DNA from 2 places in the Aliiglaciecola sp. genome. Region 1 is predicted to be linked to the other one. Evidence: predicted binding sites of a transcription regulator. Region 1 holds the regulator's gene; the other holds the start of a gene.

Region 1 (5,560 bases):
GTGCCATCAGTATATCGGTCAGCAATCCAGTTAATTTATCTGTATCTTTTGAAGACTGCTCTAATAAGTCATCTAGATCGGTACACAAGGATTTAAATTCTCCCAGTTGTAACTCTCTGGTCATCAACTTTTTCCATTCAGGCAGTAAATTAGTGATGCCTGTATGGAGTTTCTCAGCAATAGGCATGCTCGCTTCCACGGCATCCATAGTGTTATTTGCTGCTTTTTCAGTAGTTTCTAAAACATAATTGAGGCGACTTTGCGCATCAGGAATATCTTCATTAGCTAAATTAGAAATGCGCTCATCAAGTTGAAAGCTGTTAAGAGAATCATGGAGTTGACGGGTTAATTTACCCACCTCAGCAAATAACTCAACAGAATTGGTCAAAGAGGTTTCTTCCAGTAATTCACTGGCAGCCTGATTATCTCCATTTTCCAATAACTCAACTAACTTTCTAGCATCATCAAGAGACATTGGAGCTTTATTAGAGCCGGTCATACAGACACTCCTAACTTCATTAAAGATTAATTATCAGCCAAGTCTCTCAAAAATTTTGTCTAGCTTTTCTTTCAGCGTTGCCGCAGTAAAAGGCTTAACAACGTAACCGTTAACACCAGCTTGTGCTGCCGCTACAATTTGCTCTTTTTTCGCTTCAGCAGTTACCATCAGTACTGGTAAATGTTTTAAACTATCATCTGCGCGTATTGCTTTGAGTAAATCGATGCCTTGCATTCCGGGCATATTCCAATCAGTTACCACAAAATCAAAATCGCCTTGTTGCAACATAGGTAATGCAGTACTGCCGTCATCGGCTTCTTGAACACTGGTATAACCCAGGTCTTTAAGTAAATTCTTGATGATACGTCTCATCGTTGAAAAGTCATCAACAACGAGGATTTTCATATTTTTATCCAAAACTGTCTCCAATGAGGATTAAATCAAATGGTATTTTATTATTCTTCGTTAGCTCGCCAAGATTGCATTTTGCTTTTCAGCTTTAACATGGCTTGGCTGTGAATTTGGCTGACTCTAGACTCACTAACTTCGAGCACTTCGCCAATTTCTCTGAGATTCAACTCCTCATCATAATACAATGACAGTACGATTGCTTCTCGTTCGGGTAAAGTAGTAATAGCATGTGCTAATGCTTTTTGAAATGAGCCTTGTAACAAATCCTGAAATGGCGTATCGCTACCTTTATTTTGTTCAGTAGCAATTACGTCTTCGGTAATTCCTAAATCTTCGATACCGATGATTTTACCGGCGTTAACCTCATTCAACATTTGATGATATTCGGCGAGGCTAACATTCAACTTTTCAGCAATATCTACGTCTCTGGCATCTCGGCCGGTTTCACGCTCAACTTCATTGATAGCCTGGGTAATTGCCCGACCATTTTTATGTACAGACCTAGGTGTCCAGTCGCCTTTACGAATTTCGTCAAGCATGGCTCCGCGAATACGGATACCAGCAAAGGTTTCGAAACTGGCACCTTTAGAACCATCGAAATTTTTTGCAGCTTCAAGTAAACCAATCATGCCAGATTGAATTAAGTCATCCACCAATACACTAGCTGGTAACCTGGCTAATAAATGATGTGCAATACGCTTAACCAAGGAAGCATGTCTTTCTACAAGTTGAGCCAAATCGGCTTGTTGTTGATAAGCTGCTGCCTTTTTAATCACCGTTGTTCACCTACCGCTTTTTCGGCAACAAGTTGTTCCAGGAAGAACTCTAAATGTCCACCGGGTTGATTAGGAATGGGCCAATGCATCGCTCTATCTGCAAGCCCTTTAATGGCGATAGATGCCGGAGAACCAGGGAATGCATCAACGATAGCTTTTTGCTTTCGCACTGAGCGACGAATATTTTCATCGTAAGGCACAGTGGCAACGAGCTCTAAAGCAACATCAAGAAAGCGATTGGTGACTTTAGATAACTTAGCAAAGAGTTCTTGTCCTTCGCGCATGTTGCGCACCATATTGGCGACAATTTTAAAGCGAAATACACCATGTTCTCTATTCAGTAACTTAATCAGTGCATATGCATCAGTTAGTGATGTGGGTTCATCACACACCACCATCATAATATCTTGAGATGCCCGAGAAAAGCTCAACACCATGTCGGAAATACCCGCAGCGGTGTCTACAATCAGCACATCTATATCGGTACGTAATTCACTAAAAGCACGAATTAATCCAGCATGTTCGGTTGGACTAAGCTCGGTCATTGATTGGGTACCTGAGGTTGCTGGCGCAATAAGTATGCCATGTGGGCCCACAACTAAGACTTCATCCAATGTACACTCACCAGATAAAACATGGGAAAGGTTTTTTTCTACTCGCAAGCCTAACATTACGTCTACGTTTGCCAACCCTAAGTCAGCATCTAGCACCATAACGCGCTTGCCCATTTTAGCCATTGAAATAGCCGTATTTAAGGTGATGTTAGTTTTACCAACTCCACCTTTACCGCCGGTTACCGCAATAACTTTAATTAATCGAGATTGATTCATTCGTCTTAAGCTTCTCGCTTGGTCGTCGATCATATTGCTAATGCCGATTTTTTCTGTTCTGACTTAGCAGTATGGATCAAACCATATTTTTTATAAAGCTTAGCCGCCGCAGAGATTAAAAACTTCGCATCTGCTACTTTAATATCTTCAGGGACACGTTGCCCATCCGTTAAATAACTTACAGCTAGCTTGTGTTCAATTGCTACACTCAACGCTTCTCCGAGACTATAACTCTCATCGAGCTTGGTTAAAATACATCCCTGCAAATCAATTGCGCTAAATGCGCTAAGAGTATGTTCCAACACTTTATATTGAGCATTGGCTTGAATTACAACATACTTCTTGATGTTAGCACATGAATGTTGATTTAAGGTATCTAACTGCTTGATTAATCGAGAATCTCTTTGTCCAAAACCAGCAGTATCGATTAGTACCAAACGTTTGTTGCGTAGTTGAAAGAGTATATCTGACAATTCTTCTGCATTTTGTGCTTTTTTTACGCTACAGCCAATAATTTTTCCATAAGTGGCCAATTGTTCAAAAGCGGCAATCCGATATGAGTCAATTGTTACCATAGCAATTTGATCTGCACCATACTTTTGAGCAGCTCTAGCAGCCAACTTAGCAATAGTAGTGGTTTTTCCGGTACCCGTAGGACCAACTAAAGCAACCACTCCTTTATCTGCCAGAATAGCATTACCTGTGGTTTGAATTCGATTAGACAATAGTTTAAGTAAAAATAACCAAGCTTGCCGTTCATCGGCGTTCTCTGGTGTATATGAGACTATGTCGTCAGCAATTTGACTACTAATCCCCATATCCATCAATCTTGAGGTTAAATAGCCATGCATTGGGTGCGCACTTTGACGCTCTTGTTTAAGTAAACCTGAGACTTGAAATTGGAGTACATTGCGCAACGAGTTTAATTCGCTTTTTAGTTCATTTATCGCAGAATCAGATACGCTTTCAGGGGCTGAGTGTTGTTGCCTATTTACATTATTCGTCACTTGATGATTATCAGCATACTGCGATTCAGAGGCATTTGCAGAAGCTTGTTTTTCAAGTAACTCTCGTAAGCTGTCTGGTCCAGAGTCACCAATAATTTCGCTCAAACTCGGTACCTTTTGCGTTGCTGCACGGGCACTTTGCGGCTGAGCATCTTTTGCATTGCCTGCTCCAGCATGCATTGACATAGATGCCGTTTTGTTTTCACTAGCAAATTTACTTCTTTGATTAGGTTCGCTAATAGCTTCCGGCTTGGCTTGGTCGTAGGCCGCTACAATTTCAATGCCTTCGGAAGTTTTCTTGTTGGACATAATGACCGCATCACCACCAAGTTCTTTTTTTACTTGGTTAAGCGCATCGCGCATATCTTTTCCAATAAATCGTCTAATTTTCACATTGTTCCCCAAAGAAGCATTTGGTCTGGTTTAAATAAATTAGTTTGTGCCATTTTATTGACCCACTGCACTTACAATTCGAATTTGTTTGTCGCTTGGTATTTCTTGATAGGAAAGTACGTGCAATCCCATCACTGAGTGTTTGAAGAACTTTGATAACACCGGTCTCAGCATGCCTGAAGTAAGCAAAACAGCTGGTTCACCTTCTAGTTCTCTTTGCTGTGAAGCTTCAGTTAAGGACGTTTGCAATTTTTCGGCCAACCCGGGTTCTATTCCGGCACCATCTTCTCCACCGGCTTGTAATGATTGATGCAGCATCTGCTCTAGATCAGGTGCCAAGGTAATAACAGGCAATTCTTGTTCGTTATTATTGATTTCCTGCACTATTAAACGTTTCAAGGATATTCTGACGGCAGACACCAACACATCTGGATCTTGAGTTTTAGGACCATATTCGCAAAGGGTTTGTACGATACTGCGCATATCACGAATGGGCACACCTTCATAAAGTAAGGTTTGCAGTACTTTCACTACGGTACTCAAAGGTAAAACTTCTGGTACTAAACCTTCAACTAATTTAGGACTGTTTTTAGCCAGCATATCGAGCAATTGTTGTACTTCTTCATGGCCTAACAGCTGGTATGCATTGTTGGTGAGTAATTGGCTAAGGTGTGTAGCAACCACAGTAGCAGCATCCACAACGGTGTAACCTAATGTTTGAGCGTGCTCTCGCTGTTGAGGGCGGATCCACACGGCTTCTAAACCAAAGGCAGGATCTCGAGTTGCTTTACCTTCTAACTTCCCAAAGACTTGACCGGGATTAATAGCTAATTCATCGTCATGGCTAATTTCAGCATCTCCCACCGTAACTCCAAGCATGGAAATGGTGTAGCTATTTGGGTTTAGGTCAAGGTTGTCACGAATATGTACTGGAGGAATTAAGAAGCCCAACTCTTGAGACAACTTTTTACGCACTCCTTTAATTCGAGTTAGTAGTTCACCACCTTGGGTTTTGTCTACCAGTGGAATAAGACGATAGCCCACTTCTAAGCCAATAGTGTCAACATGTTGCACATCGTCCCAACCAAGCTCTTTAATTTCTTGAGGTTGGCTTGGCTCCTGCGTATTTTCTAAGGCTTGAGGCTCAGTAGCTTGTTTCTTCGCGTTCCAAAAATTGTAATACGCTACAGCGCCAACAAAGGCACTAAAACCAAGAAATGCTAAATGCGGCATACCTGGTACTATGCCCATTACGAACAATATTGCTGAGGTCACGTAAAGGGCTTTTTGATTACCTAATTGACGTCTCATTTCCTGACCCATTTCTTGAGAGTCATTCTCGCGCGTCACAATAATTGCCGTTGCTACTGAGAGTAATAACGAAGGAATTTGTGCTACTAGGCCATCACCTATAGTTAGAATTGTATATATTTCAATGGCTTCACTAAATGCTAAGTCATGTTGAATAATACCAATAAACAGCCCACCAACGATATTGATAAGCATAATGAACAAACCCGCTACGGCATCACCTTTAACAAACTTTGATGCACCATCCATTGAGCCATAAAAATCGGCTTCACTGGTAATTTCTAAACGTCTTTTTCTGGCTTCGTCTTGATCAATATAACCCGCGTTTAAATC
Region 2 (5,560 bases), on a different contig from region 1:
GTTACCATTTCACTAACCTTTTGATATTGCTTGAGCGCATAGTTTGTTTAAAGGCTCTTAGCAATAATACGTTCTTTAACTGCTGTTAAGTAAAGGACATTATTTTATTAATCAAAAGGAATTCGCAAATGCGAGAATTGAATGTAATGCAATTAGAAGAAGTTAATGGTGGTATAGGACCTTTAGGCATAGTTTTTGGAGTTATAGGCTACGCTGAGGCTCTATCTAGCGCCAGTAATTTCGGTCTTGGTTTTGGTTACGGTATTTATGATGCTCTACATTAACCTAAGAAGGTGAATTTATGTACGTTATAAAAGAAGATAATTTAAACCATGTTTCTGGTGGATTTGATGTTGCTGATATTGGTTATGCGGTCGGTTACGGTATTGGCTCAGCTATATCCAGTATTAATAGTGCCAGTTTCGCCCTTGGCGTAAACATATATGAGTGGACACATTAAATAGTTACAAGGGGCATATTAGCCCCTTGCTTTCAAAGGAAAAACATATGAACCCGAAGTTAATCAAATTTATAAATTGGACGGTATACATCCCAATTACATTCGCTTTGATTCAAGTTATAGGGAGTTGGATAGAGGATGGTACTGATATACTTGGTAATCCTGTTATGCATAGTGCAATGTTACTAATCATAATGGGTTTTTTATTCAACCAAAGCGTAAAACCCAAGCAGCCTGAAGAAAAGCAATCTAAATCTTAGGTTTTGTTAATGATTACACTCAGTTATAGTTAGGGAATAAGTAATGACACTGACCGTAGTAGATGGCAACAGAACTTGTTATTGAAGAGACTCTTCAGAAAATAGATAGATTGTTGGAAGCCCATCCATCATTGATGGATGCTTATCAGCAACTAGAACCGATAATTCTTAATTTGTTTGAAGCTCAGCGTATGAGTATTTTTCAGCGCCGGCGTCAACATCAAGACTTGGTTGCCCGTTTCAAAACTGGTAAAGAAACACTACAAATTAAGGTTCCGATTAGTCCGCAATCTATTGCTGGTTATGTTGCACTAAGTCAAAAACCACTGCTAATTAGTGATCCTTATAACGTGCAAGAGTTAGCAGACATTCATCCGCGTCTAAAGTTTGCTGATAAATTCGATAAGAATAGTTCTTTTAAGACTGAAAATATTATTTGTGTACCTATTTTAAATGCTGGCGTGCTTATGGGTGTCATGCAGATAATTAATAAAAAAGTCGGTTCGTTTGGTGATGCTGACTTACGCTTGGCCAACTCTTTATCAGAAATTCTTGGTAACAAATTTCGCTATGAATTAGGTGGTACTAGTAATCCTTTTGATTATTTAGTTCATCGTAAATTGATGTCGGAAAAAGATCTCAAGCAATTTACAGAATCAAGTAAAGATATTCGTCAATTGATCCAACGCATGGTATCAGAAGCGCGTATTCCAGAAGATGAATTGGGGAATGCGTTATCGGTTCACTATCAAGTCCCCTACATCAGCTACCTTCCCGAAAAATATCATGTGTTACAAAGTGGCAATAAACTAAACCTGTCTTATTTAAAACGAAACTATGTTGTAGTTTTGGCAGATGCCTCTGAAAATCCAATTGTTTTGATGGCCGAACCTAATAATGCTGCCCTATTGATGGAAATTGAAAGTGCATTAGGAATAGACAGCTATGAAATCTCTGTAGGTCTACCCAACCAAGTGCTGCAATACTTAGGCGCTAGCGGGGGCGGAGGCGCGCCTGGAGAGATGGATGAAATACTGGACGAAATTGGTACCAGTAGTGAAGAGTTAGACGAAACTAGTGAAGAGATGTCTGATGATGCGCCTGCAGTAGTTCGTTTAGTGAGTCGCGTTTTACATGACGCAAAGCGATTAAATGCATCAGATATCCATGTGGATCCTGAAAAGAACGGTCCGACACGGGTTCGAATGCGCATCGATGGTGTTTGTCGAGATATTACTCAGGTACCGGCTTCTCATCACAGTGCAGTTATTGCACGTATAAAAATCATGTCAAACTTGAATATCGCTGAGAAGCGTGTTCCACAAGACGGTAAATTGGCATTTAAAATGTCAGGTCAGTTGGTTGAAGTTCGGGTCGCGACCATACCGACAGTGGCTGGCGAAGGTGTGGTCATGCGGATTTTGGCCTCAGGTGGCGCTTTACCCATTGAAAAAATGAACATTTCGCCCAAGAACATGAATATGCTTCGGGTGATGATTAAAAAACCCCATGGAATATTATTAGTTGTAGGTCCTACAGGTTCGGGTAAAACCACCACATTGCATGCCATACTTGGATATTTAAACACCCCAGATAAAAAAATCTGGACGGCAGAGGATCCGGTGGAAATCACTCAACCGGGGTTACAACAAGTTCAAGTGAGTCCCAAAATCGGATTTACTTTTGCTAATGCTTTAAGAGCTTTCTTACGTGCAGACCCTGACATCATATTGATAGGTGAAATGCGTGATAAAGAAACGGCGCATGCTGGTATCGAAGCTTCGCTAACTGGTCACTTGGTGTTGTCTACCTTGCACACTAACTCGGCACCAGAAACCATAACCCGTCTATTAGATTTAGGGTTAGACCCGGTTAACTTTTCTGATGCTTGTGTTGGCATCATGGCGCAACGTTTGATTCGAACTATATGTCCAAACTGCAAAGAACAATACCCCGCGACTGAAACAGACATGGCGTTTATTCGTCGTCAATACGGCGAAGAATATCTGGAAGAGCTTGGTCTGGAGGAGCCGCTAATGTTGTATCGTGGCAAAGGTTGCGATGATTGCGGTGATACTGGTTATAAAGGAAGAACAGGGGTACATGAATTATTAGCCATGACATCTGATCTTCGCTCTCTAGTTTATAAAGAAGCATCGGTAACTGAAATGAAAGCCCAAGCGATGAAAGACGGAATGAGAACCCTCACGCAAGACGGGATCTTAAAAGTACTAAAAGGTGATACTGATATAGCTCAAATTCAGATTATCAGCGGAACTGAGTAACTGAAAAGGCACTCAGTGGATAAATTGAGTGCCTATTTTAAGGTCGCATCGGGTTCAAAAATAAATAATTTAATCCCCCCTAATGTTGCCTACCTTACTCAGAATCAATGGTTCCATTAGCGTTAGGTAAGTTATTTAATAACTGCTTATTAAACGTATGGAAATCGTTGATTGCCGTTACTAAATCATTGGTTCCCAAGTCTTGAACTTCATTAATAATACTATTAATTAACTTATCGTACTGATCGCCATCCGCTAGCTTTTGCTGTGACTGCTCAAAAACATTGAGCATTTTTTGCAAGTAATCACTTACTCTTTCTATCGGTTTTGATGACTGCTCTTGACTGCTGTCGTCATCGTTATATTGAGAAACCGACTCGTAAGCTTTAACTACTTCAACTTGATCTTGTCGTGTCAGTTGCAACGCAAAACCTGCTAGTTCTTGTTCGTCAAAACCAATTTCCAAGGCCTGTTCAAAAGCTTGCTCAATATCACCTTCAAAAAAAGTGTTGGCCAAATCATTTGCATCAGAAACTAACTGACCTATAGACTCCAGTTCACTTTCATCCAACTCACCAGTTACTGAAAAGCTGTAGTTACTCTGAGAAACAAATACCGATTGCTGATTCGTTGCTGGCTGAAGAGTTGTTTCAGACGCTTCGGGTTGAGCCTCTATCTCGGCAGAACTTTCATCTGACTCAGCACTTTGTAATTCAACCTCATCAGCCTGAACATTTGCATTGTTTGGAGTTTCAACATTATCTGTAGAAGCCCGCGGTAAAACATCGTTCTTTTCGATATCTGAACTTTGTGTAATTTGTTTCTCTTGCTCCAATAACACCTGTCGATTTAACTCAAACTGTTTTAAATCTTCAAAACGAATAATGACTTCATCACCATCCCGAGTGCGAATTTGCAACTCGCCACTTTGTTGGCTAGAAGCAGAAATACTCTCTGTTACAGTTGACATAGGAGACTGCAAAGCAGCGTCTTCTGCATCGTTTTCATTACCAAAAAGTTGATCTTGTAATCGTTGAATACCTTGCTCAATTAAATTAGCGCTACGATCAATCCCCTCAGAAATCTCTTCATTCATAAAACCTGACAGATCTTTTTCCGCCAGATTGATCCCCTTAGCAACCCCCGAACGAGCTTGCTCAAATAAGCTAGTTAAGGTTTCTTCATCTGCGCCATTACGTGCAGCTCCAGAAATCACGCCGCTCACAAAATGAAGTACATTTTTTGCGACTTCTTCAAAGTCGAATAAACTTTCATTTGTTTGTTCAGGACTTTTCAGGTTCGCACGTTTACTATCAAGTTCTAATGTTTGGTTTAACGAGTTACTGTAAATTCTTAACCCGACTGTCGTTTGTGAACTGAGCTTGCTAACAGTAGATTCAGCAGACATACTTAGTCCTGCTTCGGCTTGTTTCAAACCCGCTTCACGCAATTGATTTTTTACCGCGTCATTGGGGTTAACCTGGGCTTTGTCGCCCATAAACGCTTTAATTTCGCCAAAATTCATGTGGAATACCTCACTATCCTCATATAATAGTATCGACTATACATTCAGTTTATTGAGAAATTTAATAAAATAAACTCAGTATTACACGAAATTATTAACAAAATTAGCAAGTTAGATGCAGGTTAAAAAACAAACACCAAATTGCGTTTGCAAGCGCGCTGGAAATCTTTAAAATTCGCGATTCTTCTTATAATGCCTAACTAATCGAGTTCTTGATGCGCCCAACAGAAATAAATCCCCAATTTTACCAAGCTCAACTCGACGACAAAGTATCCGCTTTGAATCAGCAATTTGCTGAATTTAGCATGCCAGAATTAGAAGTATTTAACTCTGAAAAGTTGAATTATAGAATGCGTGCAGAGTTTCGTGTTTGGCATGATGGTGACGAACTGTTTCATATTATGTTCGACCAAGAAAGCAAAGAGAAATATCGCGTCGAAACATTTCCTCCTGCTAGTAAATTGATTAATAACGTCATGGCAGACTTGGTCGCTTTGTTAAAAGAAAACGACATAGCCAGACGAAAGCTTTTTCAAATCGACTACTTAAGTACATTAAGTGGCGAAATTATTGTTTCACTGCTTTATCACAAAGCTCTAGATGACCAATGGCTTGAGCAAATCAACCAAATTTTGAAACAGTTAAGACAGCATTACCGAATAGATATAGTCGGTCGGGCCCGTAAGCAGAAAATGTTGGTTGATAAAGATTTTGTAATTGAGCATTTACCCGTTGGCCAGAAAACCTACGAATTTAAACAAATTGAAAATAGTTTTACCCAACCCAATGCCTTAGTGAATCAAAAAATGGTTGAGTGGGCACTTGATGTCACCACAAATAGCGAAGGTGATTTACTCGAATTATATTGTGGTTTGGGTAATTTCAGTATTCCCATGGCACAAAATTTCAAACGAGTTTTAGCCACTGAAATATCTAAAACCTCGGTAGCTGCAGCACAATATAATATTGAGGCTAACCAAGCCCACAATGTCACCATTTTACGCATGTCCAGCGAAGAGTTTGTGCAAGC

Evidence for each region. Region 1 encodes FliA, which starts transcription of late flagellar genes. Its sites were predicted from a motif close to CTAAAGNTNNNNNNNNNNNNGCCGATA; they were not measured.
Region 2: ABJV04_RS10305 (DUF5610 domain-containing protein) is a predicted target of FliA. The motif match lies at 4,561-4,587, and genes of this name have one in related genera.

The regions. Positions count from the first base shown of each region.
Region 1 is NZ_JBDWYG010000041.1:73,912-79,471, reverse strand. It holds gene ABJV04_RS13585 (protein phosphatase CheZ) at 1-499, opposite strand, end outside; gene cheY (chemotaxis response regulator CheY) at 533-916, opposite strand; gene ABJV04_RS13575 (RNA polymerase sigma factor FliA) at 955-1,686, opposite strand; gene ABJV04_RS13570 (MinD/ParA family protein) at 1,683-2,549, opposite strand; gene flhF (flagellar biosynthesis protein FlhF) at 2,546-3,916, opposite strand; gene flhA (flagellar biosynthesis protein FlhA) at 3,971-5,560, opposite strand, start outside.
Region 2 is NZ_JBDWYG010000038.1:247,523-253,082, reverse strand. It holds gene ABJV04_RS10320 (class IIb bacteriocin, lactobin A/cerein 7B family) at 129-284, shown strand; gene ABJV04_RS10315 (hypothetical protein) at 302-460, shown strand; gene ABJV04_RS10310 (GspE/PulE family protein) at 783-3,005, shown strand; gene ABJV04_RS10305 (DUF5610 domain-containing protein) at 3,100-4,530, opposite strand; gene trmA (tRNA (uridine(54)-C5)-methyltransferase TrmA) at 4,746-5,560, shown strand, end outside.